3 regions of the Streptomyces sp. NPDC041129 genome follow, and region 3 is predicted to be linked to each of the others. Evidence: riboswitches for the same ligand, from Rfam matches in the RefSeq annotation. Region 3 holds a riboswitch; each other region holds the start of a gene.

Region 1 (5,623 bases), on a different contig from region 3:
CGGTGAGGAAGCCGGAGGCGAGGGCGAAGTACGGGACCGCCGCGAGGCCCTCACCGGCGGCCAGGTCCTGCAGCGGACCCTCGTAGGTGTCGCGGGAGACCAGGTTGTAGTGGGGCTGGAGAGCGACGTACCGGGCCAGTCCCTCGCGGTCGGAGAAGTCGAGGGAGGCCCGCAGCCGCTCGGGGCTGATGTTGGAGGCGGCGATCTGCCGGACCTTGCCCGCCTTCACCAGTTCGTCCAGGGCGCCGATGATCTCCTCCACCGGCACCTCGGGCTTGTCGAAGTGCGTGTAGTAGAGGTCGATGTAGTCGGTGTCCAGGCGGCGCAGGGAGGCGTCGGCGGCGGCCTTGATGTTGGCCGCGGTGAGCCCCTGGTACTCCGGGTGCTGGCTCACCTTGGTCGCGACGACGACGTCGGAGCGGTTGCCGCGGGCCTTGAGCCACTTGCCGATGATGGTCTCCGACTCACCGCCCTTGTTGCCCTCGATCCACGCCGAGTAGGAGTCGGCGGTGTCGACGAAGTTGCCGCCGGCGGCCGTGTAGGCGTCGAGGACGGCGAAGGAGGTCTTCTCGTCGGCGGTCCAGCCGAAGACGTTGCCGCCGAGGGCGAGCGGGAAGACCTCGAGGTCGGAGGATCCGAGTTTGCGCAGAGAAGCAGTCATGCCCTGTTACAACGATCACCCCGGTACCGCCCATTCCGGGATCTCGCGAACGGTGTGTGAACACGACCGGCCGCCCTGACACCGGGGTGGCGTCGGGGCGGCCGGGGAAGCGGTCCGAGGTGCCGGGCCGGTCAGGAGGCTCGGGGCCGGCTCAGGGGTTGAGGCCCTTGCCGTGCAGCCACGCCATCGGGTCGATGCCGGTGGCCGCACCGCCGGGGTGGACCTCCAGGTGCAGGTGCGGGCCGGTGACGTTGCCGGTGGCGCCGACGCGGCCGATGACGTCGCCGGTGCTGACCTTCTGGCCGACGGAGACGCTGATCGAGGACTGGTGGCAGAACCAGAGCTCGGTGCCGTCGTCGAGGGTGAGGATGGTGCGGTAGCCGTAGGAGCCGGCCCAGCCCGCCTCGGTGATGGTGCCGCTGTGGACGGCCTTGATCAGCGTGCCGGTGGGCGCGGCGAAGTCGAGGCCGGTGTGGTAGCCGGAGGACCACATCGAGCCGGCCTGACCGAAGGTCGAGGTGATCGTGTACGAGGACGTGGGCAGCGTGTACTGCTTGGCCAGCTCGGCCAGCCGCTCCTCCTCGGCCTTCTTCTTGGCGGCGGCCTCGGCCTCCTCCTTGGCCTCGGCGGCCTTGGCGGCGGCTTCCTTCTTCGCCTTGGCGGCCGCGTCGGCGGCCTGCTTCTCGGCGGCGGCCGCCGCTGCCGCTGCGGCCTTGGAGTCGGCCTTGCTCTGCTGCTGCTCGGCCTGGGCCATGATCCGGTTGCGCAGGGTCTCGCCCGCGTCGGAGCCGTCCTGGTCGCTGTCGGCGGCGGCGGTGGTGCCGACCGTGCTGAGCGAGGCCGTGGTGGCCTCGGACGCCTCTGAGTGGTCGTCGTCGAACAGGGAGCCGACGGAGGGCAGATCGGGCATCGAGATGGACACCGGCGGCTTTCCGGTGTGGGCGCTGGCCATGCCGCCCGCTCCGACGGCCGCTATGACGCCGACGCCGAGGACGGTGGAGCTGCGGGCGAGTCCGCCGCCGCGCTGCTTGGCGACGCGGTGCCGGCCGCGTACGGGGCGGATGGACTCCTCGGTGGGGTTCCACTCCTCCCAGGGGCCCTCTTCGGCGCGGTAGCCGCCGTAGCCGAATGTTTCGGTGTCACGCTGGCTGGGCACGAATGGGGCTTCGGGGGCAGGCCGGTTGGACGCCACGCGGGCGTACTCCTTTCCTTCCTCCGCCTACCGGGTTAGCTGACGGGTTCGGAGCAGGAAGGTCTCCTACGCGCGTATACGTGCCGGGAACCGGATCGGTTCACGGTGGCATCCGCGTGATTCACCCCAAGGTGGTGGTTCCCCGGTTCCCTTGCGGGATTCGGCGCGTGCGCACGGAGCCGCCTCTTGTGACGGCTGGGACGACCGCGCTGCGTTATCGAACGTTAATAGACCCACCTGTGAGATTCCAAGCCGTTCGGCTTGATCATTAATGTTCCCCAGGGTGGACGTACGCCGCACGACCGTGAAAAACGGGCGAGTTGACCTGCTTTCAGGAGTCAGCGGGTTTTTGATGGTGACTCAGCGGGCAAGCGGAGGGCTGCCATCCGATCACTGTTGGTCACATCGGCCGGGTCGGCGCACGGCCAGCAGCGCCATGTCGTCCGCCATGCCGCCCCCGGAGTGCCGCCTGACGTCGGCGGCGAGCCGGGTGAGCAGGGTGCGCGGATCGGGGAAGCGGCGCCCGGCGAGCCGGCGCGCCGGGTCGTAGAACCGGCCGTGGGTGTCACGGGCCTCGGTGAGGCCGTCGGTGTGGAGCAGCAGGGTGGCGCCGTCCGGGAAACGGGTCTCGGCCGCGCGGTCGGGCCACCGGCCGAGCTCGGCCATGCCGAGCGGCAACGCGGGCTCGTCCGCGGTCAGGGCACGCAGGGTGCCGTCGGCGTGCAGCAGCAGGGGCGGCGGATGACCGCGGTTGACGATCCGCACCACCCCCTCGCCGTGCGGCAGTTCGGCGAGCACGACGGTGGTGAAGCCCTCCAGCGCGTCGACCCCGTCGCGCCGGGTGCCCTCGCGGGCCAGCGCGCGCTCCAGCCGCCCGGCCACCGCCTCCAGCGTGGCCTCCTGCTCGGCGGCCTCCCGGAACGCCCCGATCACCACGGCGACGGCGGCGACCGCGCCCATGCCCTTGCCGCGCACGTCCCCGACGACCAGCCGTACGCCGTGCGGGCCGTCCTGCACCGCGTACAGGTCACCGCCGATGAACGCGCCCTCCTGCGCCGCCTCGTACCGGGCCGCGATGTCGAGGCCGGCGATGCGCGGGGCGGGCTCGGGCAGCACGGCCCGCTGGGCGGCCTCGGCGATCTCCCGGACGGAGGCGAGCCGCCGGTCGCCGAGGCGTACGACGCGGTTGATGGCGACGGCCAGCAGGGCGACCGTGGCCACGGTGACGACCTGGGTGACGGTGTTGACGTCCAGCCCCGGTCCGAAGTGGGCGTGCACCACATAGGTGGCGGCCAGGGCGGCCAGCCCGGTGAGGAGCGTGGTGCGCAGCGAGGTCAGGGGCGCGGCGACCAGCGGTGCGGCCGTGAAGAAGGGCACGGCGGTGAAGTCGCGCGGGGTGAGCAGGTCGTACAGGAGCCCGCCGGCGATGAGCAGGAGGGCGAGGAGGCTGGGCAGGGCGTGTGCGACGGGGCGGCGGCACCGCTCCGGAGGCACGGGCGCGGGGCCGGTACCGAGGCCCGGATCCGGGACGGGTCCGCCGGGGAGCCGGCCGCCCGCCCTGGCGTACGGGCTCTCCTCCACCTCACCAGGGCGCACTGCTGGTCTCCCGTGTCCTCGACGTACGACCAGCGTGGCGGGGGCGCGGGAGGCGGGCGACTGCTGTGGCCCGAGCGGATGACCTGCTGTGACGTACGCCACTCGACTCGCGAGGCGGCCTTCCCCGGGTCCGGCGGGAGTCCAGTGGGAAACACTCAGGGCCGGAATCCATGAACTGGATTCCGGCCCTGAGTCTTCAGTAGCGGGGACAGGATTTGAACCTGCGACCTCTGGGTTATGAGCCCAGCGAGCTACCGAGCTGCTCCACCCCGCGTCGTTGTGTCTCAAGCATACGCCATGCGCGGGGGTGCTCCGCACACACGTTTCCGCGCGGCGCCGGTCAGGGCAGCAGGTGGGCGTTCGGCGCCTTGGCCGGGCCCTCGTACTCGGGGAGCAGGACGACGTCCACGCCGGCGGCCGCCAGCACCCCGGTGCCGTCGGCCCCGGGTACGAAGGTGTCCGGCTCCCGCCAGGCCGTGACGACCCGGCGCACGCCCGCGCGCAGGATCAGCTCGGCACAGGGTGCGGGGCGGGAGGCGCGGCGGGAGCAGGGCTCCAGGCTGCTGTAGACGGTGGCGCCGGGCAGCCGGGGGTCGGCCGGGTCGAGCTTCGCCAGGGCCGCCTCCTCGGCGTGCACCACGGGGTCGCCGCCCTCGCGCGAGTGGCCCCGGGCCAGCTCGCTGCCGTCGGCGGCCACCACCACCGCGCCGACGCTGAACGCCGTGCGGGAGGGCGGGCACAGGGCGGCCAGCTCACAGGCGGTGGCCAGCCAGCGCCGGTCGGCGGCGGCCGGCGCCGAGCCGGTGCCGGGGGCGGTGGGTTCGTAGCGCATGAGGACGACGTCCTCGATCCGGCGGTACTCGGTGAGCCGGAGCCGGCCGCCCTGGTACTCCCCCGGGCCGAACAGGCGCGGAGCGGCCGGGTCGCCGACGAACAGCGGAGCGAGGACGAGCTGGAGCTCGTCGGCGAGGCCCTGCTGGAGGAGCTGGGTGTGGATGGTTCCGCCGCCCTCGACCATCAGGCGCCGCACCCCGCGCACGTCGTGCAGGTGCTCCAGCAGGGCGCGCCAGTCGAGCTCGGGGCCGAGGGGGACCACGTCGGCGGTCCCGCCGAGGGCGCGGGCGGCCCGTTCGGCGCCCCGGTCGGTGGTGTACACGAGCTTCTCGCCGCCGGTGTGCCAGAAGTTCGCGGCCGGGTCGAGGTCGCCGGAGGCGGTGACGGCGATCTTCAGGGGGTACGCGGGCCGGCCCTCGGCCACCCGGGCGGCGCGGCGGCCGGGCGAGTTGACGAGGAGCCGGGGGTTGTCGGCGCGGATGGTGCCGGCGCCGATCAGGATGGCGTCCACCGAGGCCCGCACCTCGTCGACGCGGTCGAAGTCGGCCGGACTGGAGAGCAGCAGCCGGTCGGGGCCGGTGTCGTCGAGGTAGCCGTCGAGGGAGACGGCGGCGGACAGCAGGACGTACGGGTACGGCATCGGCGCGCTCCCTCGCGAAGACTCCGGCGGAGTCTTGGTTCAAGTTTGAAACAAACTTACACTGGCGGCATGACGACCCGCTGGCTCACTCCCGAGGAGCAGCGCGCCTGGCGCGCCTACATCGCCGCCTCCCGGCTGCTGGAGGACGCCATCGACCGGCATCTCCAGCAGGAGGCCGGCATGCCCCACCTGTTCTACTCCGTGCTGGCCAACCTCTCCGAGGCACCGGACCGGCGACTGCGCATGACCGACCTCGCCGAGACGCTGAAGATCACCCGCAGCAGGCTGACCTACGCGGTGACCAGGCTGGAACGGGACGGGCTGGTGCGCCGGGAGGACTGCCGCTGGGACCGGCGCAGCAGTCTCGCGGTGCTGACGCAGGAGGGGATGGCCGTGCTGGAGCGTACGGCACCCGGACATGTCGAGACGGTCCGCACGACCCTGTTCGACCGGCTCACGCCCGAGCAGGTGGGGCAGCTGGAGGAGATCTGCGCCGGGGTGGCCCGGGTGCTGGAGGGGGAGGAGGCGGGGGCCGCGGCGGAGGACGTGCCGTGGCGGCGGCGGTCGTCGCCCTGTTCGGGGCAGCCGCCCGAGCCACCCCGGTCCTGAGCGCGGGCCGGGCGCGGGCGCCGGGTGGTGCCTCGCAAACGCGTTGCTTTAACTTTTAAGCATGCGGTAGGGTCCCGGACCGAGCTGCTGC
Region 2 (5,623 bases), 180 kb from region 3:
GTCGCCGGCACCCTCCAGCACCTGCCGCGGGTCGAAGCGCGCCAGCGCCAGGCCGTAGAGGACCAGGCCCAGCCAGAACAGCACCAGCGCGGCGTGCGCGAGCCATGCCGTGGTCTCGGCCGCGGCCAGTGTGGCCGCCAGCACCGCGAGCCCCTGTGTGGCCACACAACACAGGAAGACCGCACCCGGCATGCGCCGTCCCCAGTGCCGTACGACGAGAAGCAGCAGCGCCGGCCACATCAGTACCGCCAGCGCCAGGGCGGCCTCGGCCAGGGTCTGCCAACCGAGCAGCGAGAGCCGGGTGCCGAGCACCGCCGTGGCGGCGACGGCGGTGAGCGCGCCCGGGCTCTTCGCCTCGGCCAGCCACAGCGGCCGCTGCGTCACCAGCCGTACGGCGAAGTCGGCGGCGAGCGCCACCCAGGCGAGGCAGGCCAGCCACAGGAAGACCAGCGACACCGCCTCGGGACCGGTCAGGTGCAGACCCACCGACACGATGCCGCTCGCCATGACGGCGGCCCCCGCCGCCGGCGGTCGCCCCGCCCACCACGTACGCAGACAAGAGAAGCCGGGCATGGGCATGCGCCCGATGCTAGGGAGCGGCGACGCCCGCGCCCGCGGGGCACGCGCGCGCAGGGCCCGAAAAGAGCACCGTCAGGCCGGACGCACCACCCGGTGGACGACCGACTCGCCCGCAAGGTGGACCGGCTCCTCGCGCACGTACGCACCGGGGCGCGGGGCGTGGATCATCGTTCCGTCGCCCGTGCACAGACCCACATGGCTGTTGTCGTTGTGGAAGAAGACCAGATCACCGGGGCGCGCGTCGGCGAGCGGGACGGCGGTGCCCATGGCGGCCTGGTCACGCGCGGCACGCGGCAGGGTCACGCCGGCGGCCTTCCATGCGGCCTGGGTGAGGCCCGAGCAGTCGTAGGAGCCGGGCCCGCTGGCACCTGAGACGTACGGCTTGCCGATCTGGGCGCGGGCGAAGGCGATCGCCTTCTCGGCCTTGGTGACGGGGGCCGGCGGGGTGACGGCCGGCACGCTCACCGGCCGCGCCGCGGACCGCGGCCGCTCCGGGGCACGGACCGGGACCGAAGGCGGAGCCAGGACCGAGGTGAGAGCCGGATCCGGAGCGGGGATCGAGCCGAGAGCGGGGTCCGGAGCCGGGACCGCAGGAGGAGCCGGAGCCGGGACCGCAGGAGGAGCTGGAGCCGGTTCCGGGACCGGAGCCGTCCGCCGGGACAGCAACTCGCGCGCGGTGGCGAGCTTGTGCTGGACGGCCGCCTTGGCCGCCTTCACGTCGTACGGCGCGGTGACCGGCGCCTCGGGGGCCCTGGGGGCCTTCCCGCGCTCGGCCGCGCCCTTCACCCGGGAGGCCAGCCGGTTCATCAGCCGGCTCTGGGCGAAATGGTCCTCCGGGTACTCCGCGAGCAGCGAGCCGGCCGCCTCGGGAGCCGCGGCGAACGGAGCCAGCCCCTCGCGGGCCTTCGTGAACAGGCCCGGCCGCCGGACGGTCTCCCCGCGTGGAGCCTCGGCGCGAGCCCGCTGCACGGCCGCGGGTTCCTCCTCCGGGTCCGCCCTGCGGTACAGCTCGTCGATCTTCTTCTCGATCTCCTCCACACTCGGCCTGCCGTCGCCCGTGGAGGAGGCGGAGGCCGAAGCGGCCCCGGCCGTCTGGGACAGGACGGCCACGGAGGTGAGGGCGGCGGTGGCCAGGACGGGGGTGCGGATGCCCGTCCCGCGGGTTCCCGGGGGACCCGGCTTGCGGTGCGACGCCAAGGGTGGCGACTCCTTCCAACGTGCCGCCTACCGGGTTAGCTGTCGGGTTCGGGCGGGTGGTTCGGAAGGGTTGCCCTACGGCGTCGTCCCGGGCGGGAGTCGGCCGATTCACCCCAGGATCGGTGGGTCCCCGGCTCCGGCCGCCGCGAAGGGGGGGCACCGGACTCGGCGGAGGCCGCGCGGCCCGGCGAGGTTCGCCGGTGGGGGTCGTGCGGCCTGACGGCAACCTAGCCAACTCGTGTGACTCCTGTGAAGGTTGCTGTGCCATATGTCCGATACATTTCCGTGACCCGGGGCCGGTTTCATACGCGCGTGACAAGGCGCTTTCGCTGTGTGAGGAGTTCGGCAGCCCCCTTCGCGCGATGGCCGACGCGCCGGCACGGCGTGCTGTCGCGGACCTCACGGGCTCCGACTTTCCGGTGCCGGGACCGGTTGTCGGTGCGGCCCCCTAGACTCGTAGAGCGATGAGCAGCCTCTTTGACGACAGCTTCCTGGCGGACCTCCAGGCCCCTCGCGGGCACGCGGAGGAGCCCCCGCCGCCGCCCGAGGACGATCACGCTCCGGAGCCCCTTCCGGACGATCTGTTCGGCGGGAAGTTCGACGTGCCGCCGGACCGGGACACCCACTACCGCGACGGCGCCCCGCGTCCCGTGATCGACCCGGACGCGCTGCTGCGGGGGCTGAACGACAACCAGCGCGCCGCGGTCGTACACGCCGGCTCGCCGCTGCTCATCGTGGCCGGCGCGGGCTCCGGCAAGACCCGTGTGCTCACCCACCGCATCGCGCATCTGCTCGCCGCGCGGAACGTGCACCCGGGCCAGATCCTCGCGATCACCTTCACCAACAAGGCCGCCGGCGAGATGAAGGAGCGGGTCGAGCAGCTCGTCGGCCCGCGCGCCGGCGCGATGTGGGTGATGACCTTCCACAGCGCGTGCGTGCGCATCCTGCGGCGCGAGTCGAAGAGGCTCGGCTTCACATCGTCCTTCTCGATCTACGACGCCGCCGACTCCAAGCGCCTGATGGCCCTGGTCTGCCGCGACCTCGACCTCGACCCCAAGCGCTACCCGCCGAAGTCCTTCAGCGCCAAGATCAGCAACCTGAAGAACGAGCTGATCGACGAGGAGGACTTCGCCGCCCAGGCCACCGACGGCTTCGAGAAGACCCTCGCCCAGGCCTACGCGCTCTACCAGTCACGGCTGCGCGAGGCCAACGCGCTGGACTTCGACGACCTGATCATGACGACGGTCAACCTGCTGCGCGCCTTCCCGGACGTCGCCGAGCACTACCGCCGCCGCTTCCGGCACGTCATGGTCGACGAGTACCAGGACACCAACCACGCCCAGTACGCCCTCGTACGGGAGCTGGTGGGCACCGGGCAGCACGACGAGGACGTACCGCCCGGCGAGTTCGACCTGCCGCCCGCCGAACTCTGCGTGGTGGGCGACGCGGACCAGTCGATCTACGCCTTCCGGGGTGCGACGATCCGCAACATCCTCCAGTTCGAGGAGGACTACCCGGACGCGACGACGATCCTGCTGGAGCAGAACTACCGCTCCACGCAGACCATCCTGTCCGCCGCCAACGCGGTCATCGAGCGCAACGAGTCCCGCCGCCCGAAGAACCTGTGGACCAACGCCGGCCAGGGCGCGCGGATCACCGGCTACGTCGCCGACACCGAGCACGACGAGGCCCAGTTCGTCGCCGACGAGATAGACCGCCTCACCGACGCGGGCGAGGCGAAGGCCGGGGACGTCGCCGTCTTCTACCGCACCAACGCCCAGTCCCGTGTCTTCGAAGAGGTCTTCATCCGCGTCGGCCTGCCCTACAAGGTCGTCGGCGGCGTCCGCTTCTACGAGCGCAAGGAGGTCCGGGACGTCCTCGCCTACCTGCGTGTCCTCGCCAACCCCGAGGACTCGGTGCCGCTGCGCCGCATCCTCAACGTGCCCAAGCGCGGCATCGGCGAGCGGGCCGAGGCGATGATCGACGCCCTCTCCCAGCGCGAGAAGATCAGCTTCCCGCAGGCGCTCAAGCGGGTGGACGAGGCCTACGGCATGGCCGCGCGCTCCACCAACGCGGTCAAGCGGTTCAACACGCTGATGGAGGACCTGCGGACCGTCGTGGAGTCCGGCGCCGGACCGGCGACCGTGCTGGAGGCCATACTCGAACGCACCGGCTACCTGGCCGAGTTGCAGAGCTCCACCGACCCGCAGGACGAGACCCGTATCGAGAACCTCCAGGAACTCGCGGCGGTGGCCCTGGAGTTCGAGCAGGAGCACGCCGAGGGAGAGACGGGCACGCTCGCCGACTTCCTGGAGCGGGTCGCGCTGGTCGCCGACTCGGACCAGATCCCGGACGAGGAGGACGGCGACGGCGTCATCACCCTGATGACCCTGCACACCGCCAAGGGCCTGGAGTTCCCGGTCGTCTTCCTGACCGGCATGGAGGACGGCGTCTTCCCGCACATGCGCGCCCTCGGCCAGACCAAGGAACTGGAGGAGGAACGGCGCCTGGCGTACGTGGGCATCACCCGCGCGCGGGAGCGGCTGTACCTCACCCGGTCGGCAGTGCGCAGCGCCTGGGGCCAGCCGTCGTACAACCCGCCCTCCCGCTTCCTGGAGGAGATTCCGGCCGCCCACATGGAGTGGAAGCGGACCGGAGGGGCCTCACCGGTGTCCTCCGGTCCTGCCGCCGGGGTCGCCGCGTCGCTGTCCTCCTCCCGTTCCCGCTCCTCGGCGTCGGGCGCGTCCGGGTTCGCCACCCGGCGGTCGGCCGAGAAGCCGGTGGTCGCCCTGGCCGTCGGGGACCGGGTCACGCACGACCAGTTCGGTCTGGGCACGGTCGTCGGGGTCAAGGGCACCGGTGGCAACGCCGAGGCGACGATCGACTTCGGGGACACCAAGCCGAAGCGGCTGCTGCTGCGGTACGCGCCCGTCGAGAAGCTCTAGACGACCCGTCGGGCAGCGCCGGACGACAGGAGCCCCGCCGGTCGGCGGGGCTCACGTCATTCGTCCGTCTCTCCGAGGCTCGGCCCGGACGTCTCTCCGAGGCTCAGCTCGGGTCAAGTCCGTGGCTCCGCAGCCACGGCAGCGGGTCTATGGCCGCCCCGCCGGCCGGCCGGACCTCGAAGTGCAGGTGCGGGCCGGTGGAGTTGCCGGAGTTGCCGGAGTAGGCGACCGGCTGGCCGGCCTTGACGGCCGTACCGGAGGCGACGCGGTAGCTGGAGAGGTGGCAGTACCAGGTCTCCGTGCCGTCCTTCGCCGTCACGATCATCATGTTGCCGTAGGCGCTGTTCCACTTGGTGGAGACGACGCCGTCGGTCGCGGCCATCACCGTCGTGCCGTACGAGACCGGGAAGTCGATGCCCGTGTGCACGGACATCCAGTTCACACCGGCCTGGCCGAAGTAGGCGCTGAGCCCCTTCTGGGTGACCGGGATCGCGAACTTGGGCCGCAGCCGCTCCTTGAGCGCGGCCTCGGCGGCGGCCTTCTTCTTCTGCAGTTCCTGCTGGTTCTTGAGGTCGATGCGTTCCTGCGTACGGCTGGCCCGGTCGGCGAAGTCGTCCGCGCCGGCGGAGAGCGTCCGGAGCTGGGTGTCCAGCTTGCTGTTGGCGACGGACGGCTTCACCGACTGCGCGTCCGAGGCGGTGGCGGAGGTTTCCTTGCCGTCGTCGGTCAGGCCGCCGACGGAGGCGGCGGCGATGCCGGCGACCCCCATCACACAGGCCGAGGGGACGGCGATGGTCAGCAGCGCGGAGCGCTTGGGAGGAGTGCGGCGACGGGAACGCCCCGCGCCGCGGGAGGCCGCCCGGGGGGCCGGGACCGGAGCGGACTCCTCCTGGTCGTCGAGC
Region 3 (5,623 bases):
GTGACGATCCGCTGCCGTTCGTCACGATGCTCGCCCGCTTCGTGCGCCCGGGCGCGAAGCACCTCCATCAGCTGTGGCGGACCAGCCGCCGCGGCGCCGGCACCCCGCACGCCACGAAGTAGGCAAGGCCACGAAGGTGGCGCACCGCGTCCTGGGAGGGACTTCGTGATCCGACCGGTTGCAGTCATCGGGGCCGGGCCGTTCGGCCTGTCCACCGCGGCCCATCTGCGGGCGCGCGGCATCCCCGTCCGCGTCTTCGGCGACCCCATGGTGAGCTGGCGCGACCACATGCCCGAGGGCATGCTCCTCAAGTCGACCCCGGTCGCCTCCAGCTTCGACTGCCCGCAACCCGGCCACACCCTCGCCGACTACTGCGACGCGGCCGGCGTGCGCCGGCTGGTCACCGACGAGGACATCATCCCGGTGGAGACCTTCATCGCCTACGGCGAGTGGTTCCAGCGGCGGCTCGTCCCCGGCCTGGAGCGGGTCCGGGTGGTCTCCGTGGACCGCGGCGGCCGCGGCGCCTTCGAACTCGAACTGGACTCGGGGGAGTCGTTCACCGCCCGCGCGGTCGTGGTGGCCACCGGTCTGTCCGGGCTCGCCCACCTCCCGCCGGAACTGGCCGGAGCGGCCGCCGACGGGCCCGCGCCCACCTCCCCGGTCTCCCACAGCTCCCAGCACCACGACCTCGGCCGCTTCTCGGGCCAGGAGCTGATCGTCATCGGCGCGGGCCAGTCCGCCCTGGAGACCGCGGCCCTCGCGGCCGAGGCCGGCGCCCGGGTGCGCGTCGTCTCGCGCGGCCGGGGCCGGGTCGCGTTCGGTGCCCCGCCCTGGCAACAGCCGAGGCTGCGCCCCGAGTCGCCGTTCGGCCGCGCATGGTCGCTGTGGGCGCTCAGCAACTACGCCCAGGCGTACCGTTTCCTGCCCGCCCGGACCCGTCACCACCTGGTCCGCAGGGTCCTCGGTCCGCTCGGTGCCTGGTGGCTGCGCGACCGCTTCGAGGGCAAGGTCCAGGTCCATCAGGTCGACCGGGTGCTGGGTGCCGCGGCCCCGGACGGCAGCCCGGTGCTCACCGTCCGCACCCACGACGGCCGCGTCGAGCGGCTGGCCGCCGATCACGTCGTCGCGGCCACCGGATACCGCGTGGACATCGCCGCGATGGACTTCCTCGGGCACGGACTGCGCACCCGCCTGGCGGTGAGCCGGGGCGCCCCGAGGCTGGGCGCCGGCTATGTCTCCTCCGTCCCCGGCCTGTACTTCACCGGTCTCCCGGCGGCGTCCTCCTACGGTCCGGTGATGCGCTTCGTGTGCGGCACCGAGTTCGCCTCACCACGCCTGGTGAGGCACCTGGCCGCCGCCCACGGCCGACCCGGGTGACGCTCGTCTCCGGGCCCCAAGTCCGCCAGGAACCGGGTGAGTCGGCGGGGCGTGCGGTCCGTATTCTCTGATCATGGCCGCACCTCCCGCATACGCACTGATCGCCACCGACCTTGACGGGACGCTGCTGCGCGGCGACGACACCGTCTCCGACCGGTCGCTCGCCGCACTGGAGCGGGTGGCGCGGGCCGGTGCCCGGCACCTGGTGGTGACGGGCCGGCCGGCCCCCCGGGTGCGGCCGCTCCTGGCCGCCCTCGGCTGCACGGGGCTCGCGGTGTGCGGGCAGGGAGCGCAGGTCTACGACGCCGGCACCGGCCGCCTGCTGTGGTCGGTGCGGCTGGACCGGGAACTGGCGGAGACCGCGCTCGGCAAGATCGAGGCGGAGGTGGGGCAGGTCTTCGCGGCCGTCGACCAGGACGGAGTGGACGGGCTCACGCTGATCGAGCCCGGCTATCTGATGCCCCACCCCACCCTGCCCGCCGTGCGGGTCGACCGGCGCGACGACCTGTGGCGTGAGCCCATCAGCAAGGTGCTGCTGCGCCATCACGCGCTCTCGGACGACGAGTTGGCGGCGACCGCGCGCGCTGCGGTGGGATCGCTGGCCACGGTCACCATGTCGGGGCCGGGCACGGTGGAGCTCCAGCCGTGCGGAGTCACCAAGGCGACCGGGCTGGCGCTGGCCGCCGGTCATCTGGGGGTCGCCGCCGAACAGGCGCTGGCCTTCGGCGACATGCCCAATGACATCCCCATGTTCGACTGGGCGGGCCGCGGGGTCGCCATGGCCAACGCCCACCCCGAACTCAAGGCGGTCGCGGACGAGGTCACGACGTCGAACGAGGACGACGGCGTCGCCGTCGTCCTCGAAGGACTGTTCCCGGCCGGCTGACCGGGACACGAACAGCGGCTCGCGGCGGGTGCCGGTCAGGTGGCACCCGCCGCGAACGCCGGTCAGTAGGCGCCGAAGACGTTGTCGATCGACCCGTAGCGGGCGGCCGCGTAGTTGCAGGCGGCGGTGATGTTCGCGACCGGGTCGTAGGGGTCGAACGCCGTTCCGGCCACGTGGTAGGTGTTGAAGGTCGGGTCGATCACCTGGAGCAGGCCCTTGGACGGGATGCCCTTGGCGGCGTTGGAGTCCCACAGGTTGATGGCGCGCGGGTTGCCCGAGGACTCGCGGATGATGTTGCGGTGGATGCCGTTGTAGGTGCCCGGGATGTGCTTCTCCGCCATGATCGCGAGGGACTCGCGGATCCAGCCGTCGAGGTTGTTCGGGTACCCGGCGAGGGTGGTGCCGGTCGAGCCGGTGGAGTCGGCCGCGGAGGCGCTGGTCGCGCCGACGACCGGAAGGGCCAGCACGGCGGCACCGGTGCCGAGGACGGCGAGCTTGCGGACGAGGCGGCTGGTGCGGACGCGGCGGGGCTGAGCGGCAGCAGGCATGCGAGGTTCCTCTCCGTCGCCTGCGAGGTGAGCTGTCGGGTTCGGGCGGGGAGGTGCCCGGCCGTGCCGCCCCCGAGGCGGCACGACTTAACCCCTTGCCGTTCCGGTGACGACACGTGTCGTCGGGTCCGGCGAACTTACCTGGGTCCCCCGCTCCTGCCGTACGAATGAGTTCGTCGATGGGTGATGTCGGGCGGCGGCAGGATTCGGCGTTCCGCTCGACTGGCCGGGAACGTATGCGAGAGCACATGTCCGGAACAAGTGTTGGATTCACGTAAAGACCAAGTTGACCTTGTTCTGTTCCGTTTTGGGTGCTTGATCCTTTGCGACTGCCAATGCCCAACTGGCCGACGGGGCAAGGGGAAGTGGGTGGTGGCCGGGTCCGGCGGCCGGATCCGGGCGCGTGACCCAATTCACGAAATAGCAAAGTATTCCAAATCAGACATGGGGGATTTGGGCGTGAGGGGTGAAACGATGACGGAGTGCCCTGCGGATGGCGCGTGGCCGATTTACCTCGCGTCGCAAAAGGCGCATTAAGGCGTCTAATGTCCGTATTATCGGGTGGTCGGCAGTGCGCCGATCATGGTCCGATGCCCTCCGTGCCGGACCGGTGGGCGCCCTCGGTGATCGAAACAGGACCGGATACGCTGACTTGAGTGAGGGCAGCGACCTATCGACAAACCGTGTAATCGCCAGCAGACACCAGCAGACAGGAGACCCCTCGTGACCGTCGTCGGGCCGTTCGGGCTGAGCGTGCGGGACCAGGCTCTGGAAGCCGATGTCCAGGCCGGATTGACGGCTGTCGAGGAAGGCTTGCTCGAGGCCACCAAGAGCGAGGTCCCGTTCATCACGGAGGCCGCGCAGCACCTCGTACGGGCCGGTGGGAAGCGGTTCCGGCCGCTCCTCGTGATGCTCGCGGCGCAGTTCGGGGACCCGTACGCGCCCGGTGTCGTTCCGTCGGCCGTGGTCGTGGAGCTGACCCACCTGGCCACGCTGTACCACGACGACGTCATGGACGAGGCGTCCGTGCGGCGCGGGGTGGACAGCGCCAACACGCGCTGGGGCAACTCCGTCGCGGTCCTCACCGGCGACTTCCTCTTCGCCCGCGCCTCCCAGATCCTCGCCGACCTCGGCCCCGAGGCGGTCCGGGTCCAGGCCCTCGCGTTCGAGCGGCTGGTCACCGGCCAGATCCTGGAGACCGCGGGCCCCTCGGACGGCCGCGACCCGGTCGAGCACTACCTTGACGTGCTGGGAGGCAAGACCGGCTCCCTGGTGGCGGTCTCCTGCCGGTTCGGCGCGATGATGTCCGGCGCCGACGAGAGGGTCGTCGACGTGCTCACCCAGTACGGCGAGCGGCTCGGTGTCGCCTTCCAGCTCGCCGACGACGTCCTGGACATCGCCTCCGACTCGCACGAGTCCGGCAAGACCCCGGGGACCGACCTGCGCGAGGGCATCCCGACGCTGCCCGTGCTCCGGCTGCGCGAGCGCGCGGCCCGGCTGGGGCTGCCCGAGGACATCGCGCTGTGCGAGCTGCTCGACTCCGACCTCGGCGACGACGCCCGGCTCGAGGAGGCGCTCACCGCGCTCCGCGCCCACCCCGCGCTGGAGCAGGCCCGCAGGGACACCGTCCGCTACGCCGAGGAGGCGCGCGCCGCGCTGGCCCCGCTGCCGGAGTGCGACTCCAAGGCGGCGCTGCTCGAACTGTGCGACGCGGTGGTGCACCGGGCCGGCTGAGCCCCCCTGTCGCAGACCGAGGGCGGTGTTTCCCGCACGACCCCTACGGGTCGGGGGAGGCACCGCCCTCGGGCGTCATACCGCAGGCGTACACGGACTTGGTGCCACGGTCTGACGCTTCCTCACGGCCGATTTGGTCATATGGAAACCACGGAAATCACCACTCCTCACCGATTCGGGTGAGAATGGCGGCTCAGGTGGACCAGTGTGGGGACAGCCGCCGCCGACGACGGAGGTAAGGCACAGATGGCACCGTACGAATCCGACGACGCGACCGGCGCCGCGCGTGACGAGGACCTGCCCACCGGACGCCGCAAGGCCGCCCGGTACGTGGTCCCGGTCGCGGTGGTGGGGGTCGCGGCGGCCACGATCGGGCTGGTCCCGGCGCTCGCCGACTCCGGTGACCCCGATCTGCCGAAGATCACCGCACAGCAGCTCATCGACAAGATCGCCAAGTCGGACGTGCAGCAGCTGTCCGGCACGGTGAAGGTCAGCACCGACCTCGGCCTGCCGGACCTCGGGGGCCTGGAGAGCGGACTCGCGTCCGGGGCGGCCGGGGGCGGTGGCGACGGCGACTCCGGCGACCCGCGGTCCAAGCTCACGGAGCTGGTCTCCGGCACGCACACGCTGCGCGTGGCCGCCGACGGACCGGACCGGCAGAAGCTGTCGCTGCTGGAGAGCGGCTCCGAGTACAGCCTCATCCACGACGGCAAGGACGTCTGGGGCTACGACAGCAAGAGCAACGAGGTCCACCACTCGGCCACCGCCGGCTCCGGCGGGCAGCACCGGGCAGAGCAGCCGCCGGCCACGCCGAAGGGCTTCGCCGACGAGGCCCTGAAGGCGGTCGACGACACCACGTCCGTGACCGTCGACGGCACCGCGCAGGTCGCCGGACGCGACGCCTACAAGCTGCTGATCAAGCCCAGGCAGTCCGGCACCACGGTCGGCGCCATCAGCATCGCCGTGGACGCGAAGACGGGCACGCCGCTGAAGTTCACGCTCACCCCCAGGAGCGGCGGCGCCGCCGTGCTCGACGCGGGCTTCACCCAGGTCTCCTTCGCCAAGCCGGCCGCCTCCA

The links. A riboswitch is a leader RNA that binds a small molecule or an ion and turns the genes downstream of it on or off. The one in region 3 is predicted to bind cyclic di-AMP.
Region 1: another riboswitch for cyclic di-AMP. It lies ahead of ACZ6B1_RS32300 (M23 family metallopeptidase); the one in region 3 lies ahead of ACZ6B1_RS08785 (transglycosylase SLT domain-containing protein).
Region 2: another riboswitch for cyclic di-AMP. It lies ahead of ACZ6B1_RS09725 (C40 family peptidase); the one in region 3 lies ahead of ACZ6B1_RS08785 (transglycosylase SLT domain-containing protein).

The regions. Positions count from the first base shown of each region.
Region 1 covers NZ_JBVIYV010000014.1:17,624-23,246, forward strand. Annotated here, with positions in the region: gene ACZ6B1_RS32295 (aldo/keto reductase) at 1-661, opposite strand, end outside; gene ACZ6B1_RS32300 (M23 family metallopeptidase) at 813-1,853, opposite strand; cyclic di-AMP (ydaO/yuaA leader) riboswitch at 1,863-2,029, opposite strand; gene ACZ6B1_RS32305 (PP2C family protein-serine/threonine phosphatase) at 2,244-3,449, opposite strand; tRNA gene ACZ6B1_RS32310 (tRNA-Met) at 3,650-3,723, opposite strand; gene ACZ6B1_RS32315 (dihydrofolate reductase family protein) at 3,790-4,923, opposite strand; gene ACZ6B1_RS32320 (MarR family winged helix-turn-helix transcriptional regulator) at 4,993-5,532, shown strand.
Region 2 covers NZ_JBVIYV010000002.1:322,262-327,884, forward strand. Annotated here, with positions in the region: gene ACZ6B1_RS09720 (tellurite resistance/C4-dicarboxylate transporter family protein) at 1-579, opposite strand, end outside; gene ACZ6B1_RS09725 (C40 family peptidase) at 652-1,776, opposite strand; cyclic di-AMP (ydaO/yuaA leader) riboswitch at 1,785-1,957, opposite strand; gene pcrA (DNA helicase PcrA) at 2,241-4,721, shown strand; gene ACZ6B1_RS09735 (M23 family metallopeptidase) at 4,825-5,623, opposite strand, start outside.
Region 3 covers NZ_JBVIYV010000002.1:138,023-143,645, forward strand. Annotated here, with positions in the region: gene ACZ6B1_RS08770 (carboxylate--amine ligase) at 1-122, shown strand, start outside; gene ACZ6B1_RS08775 (FAD-dependent oxidoreductase) at 166-1,377, shown strand; gene ACZ6B1_RS08780 (HAD family hydrolase) at 1,451-2,263, shown strand; gene ACZ6B1_RS08785 (transglycosylase SLT domain-containing protein) at 2,326-2,811, opposite strand; cyclic di-AMP (ydaO/yuaA leader) riboswitch at 2,814-3,000, opposite strand; gene ACZ6B1_RS08790 (polyprenyl synthetase family protein) at 3,535-4,545, shown strand; gene ACZ6B1_RS08795 (LolA family protein) at 4,792-5,623, shown strand, end outside.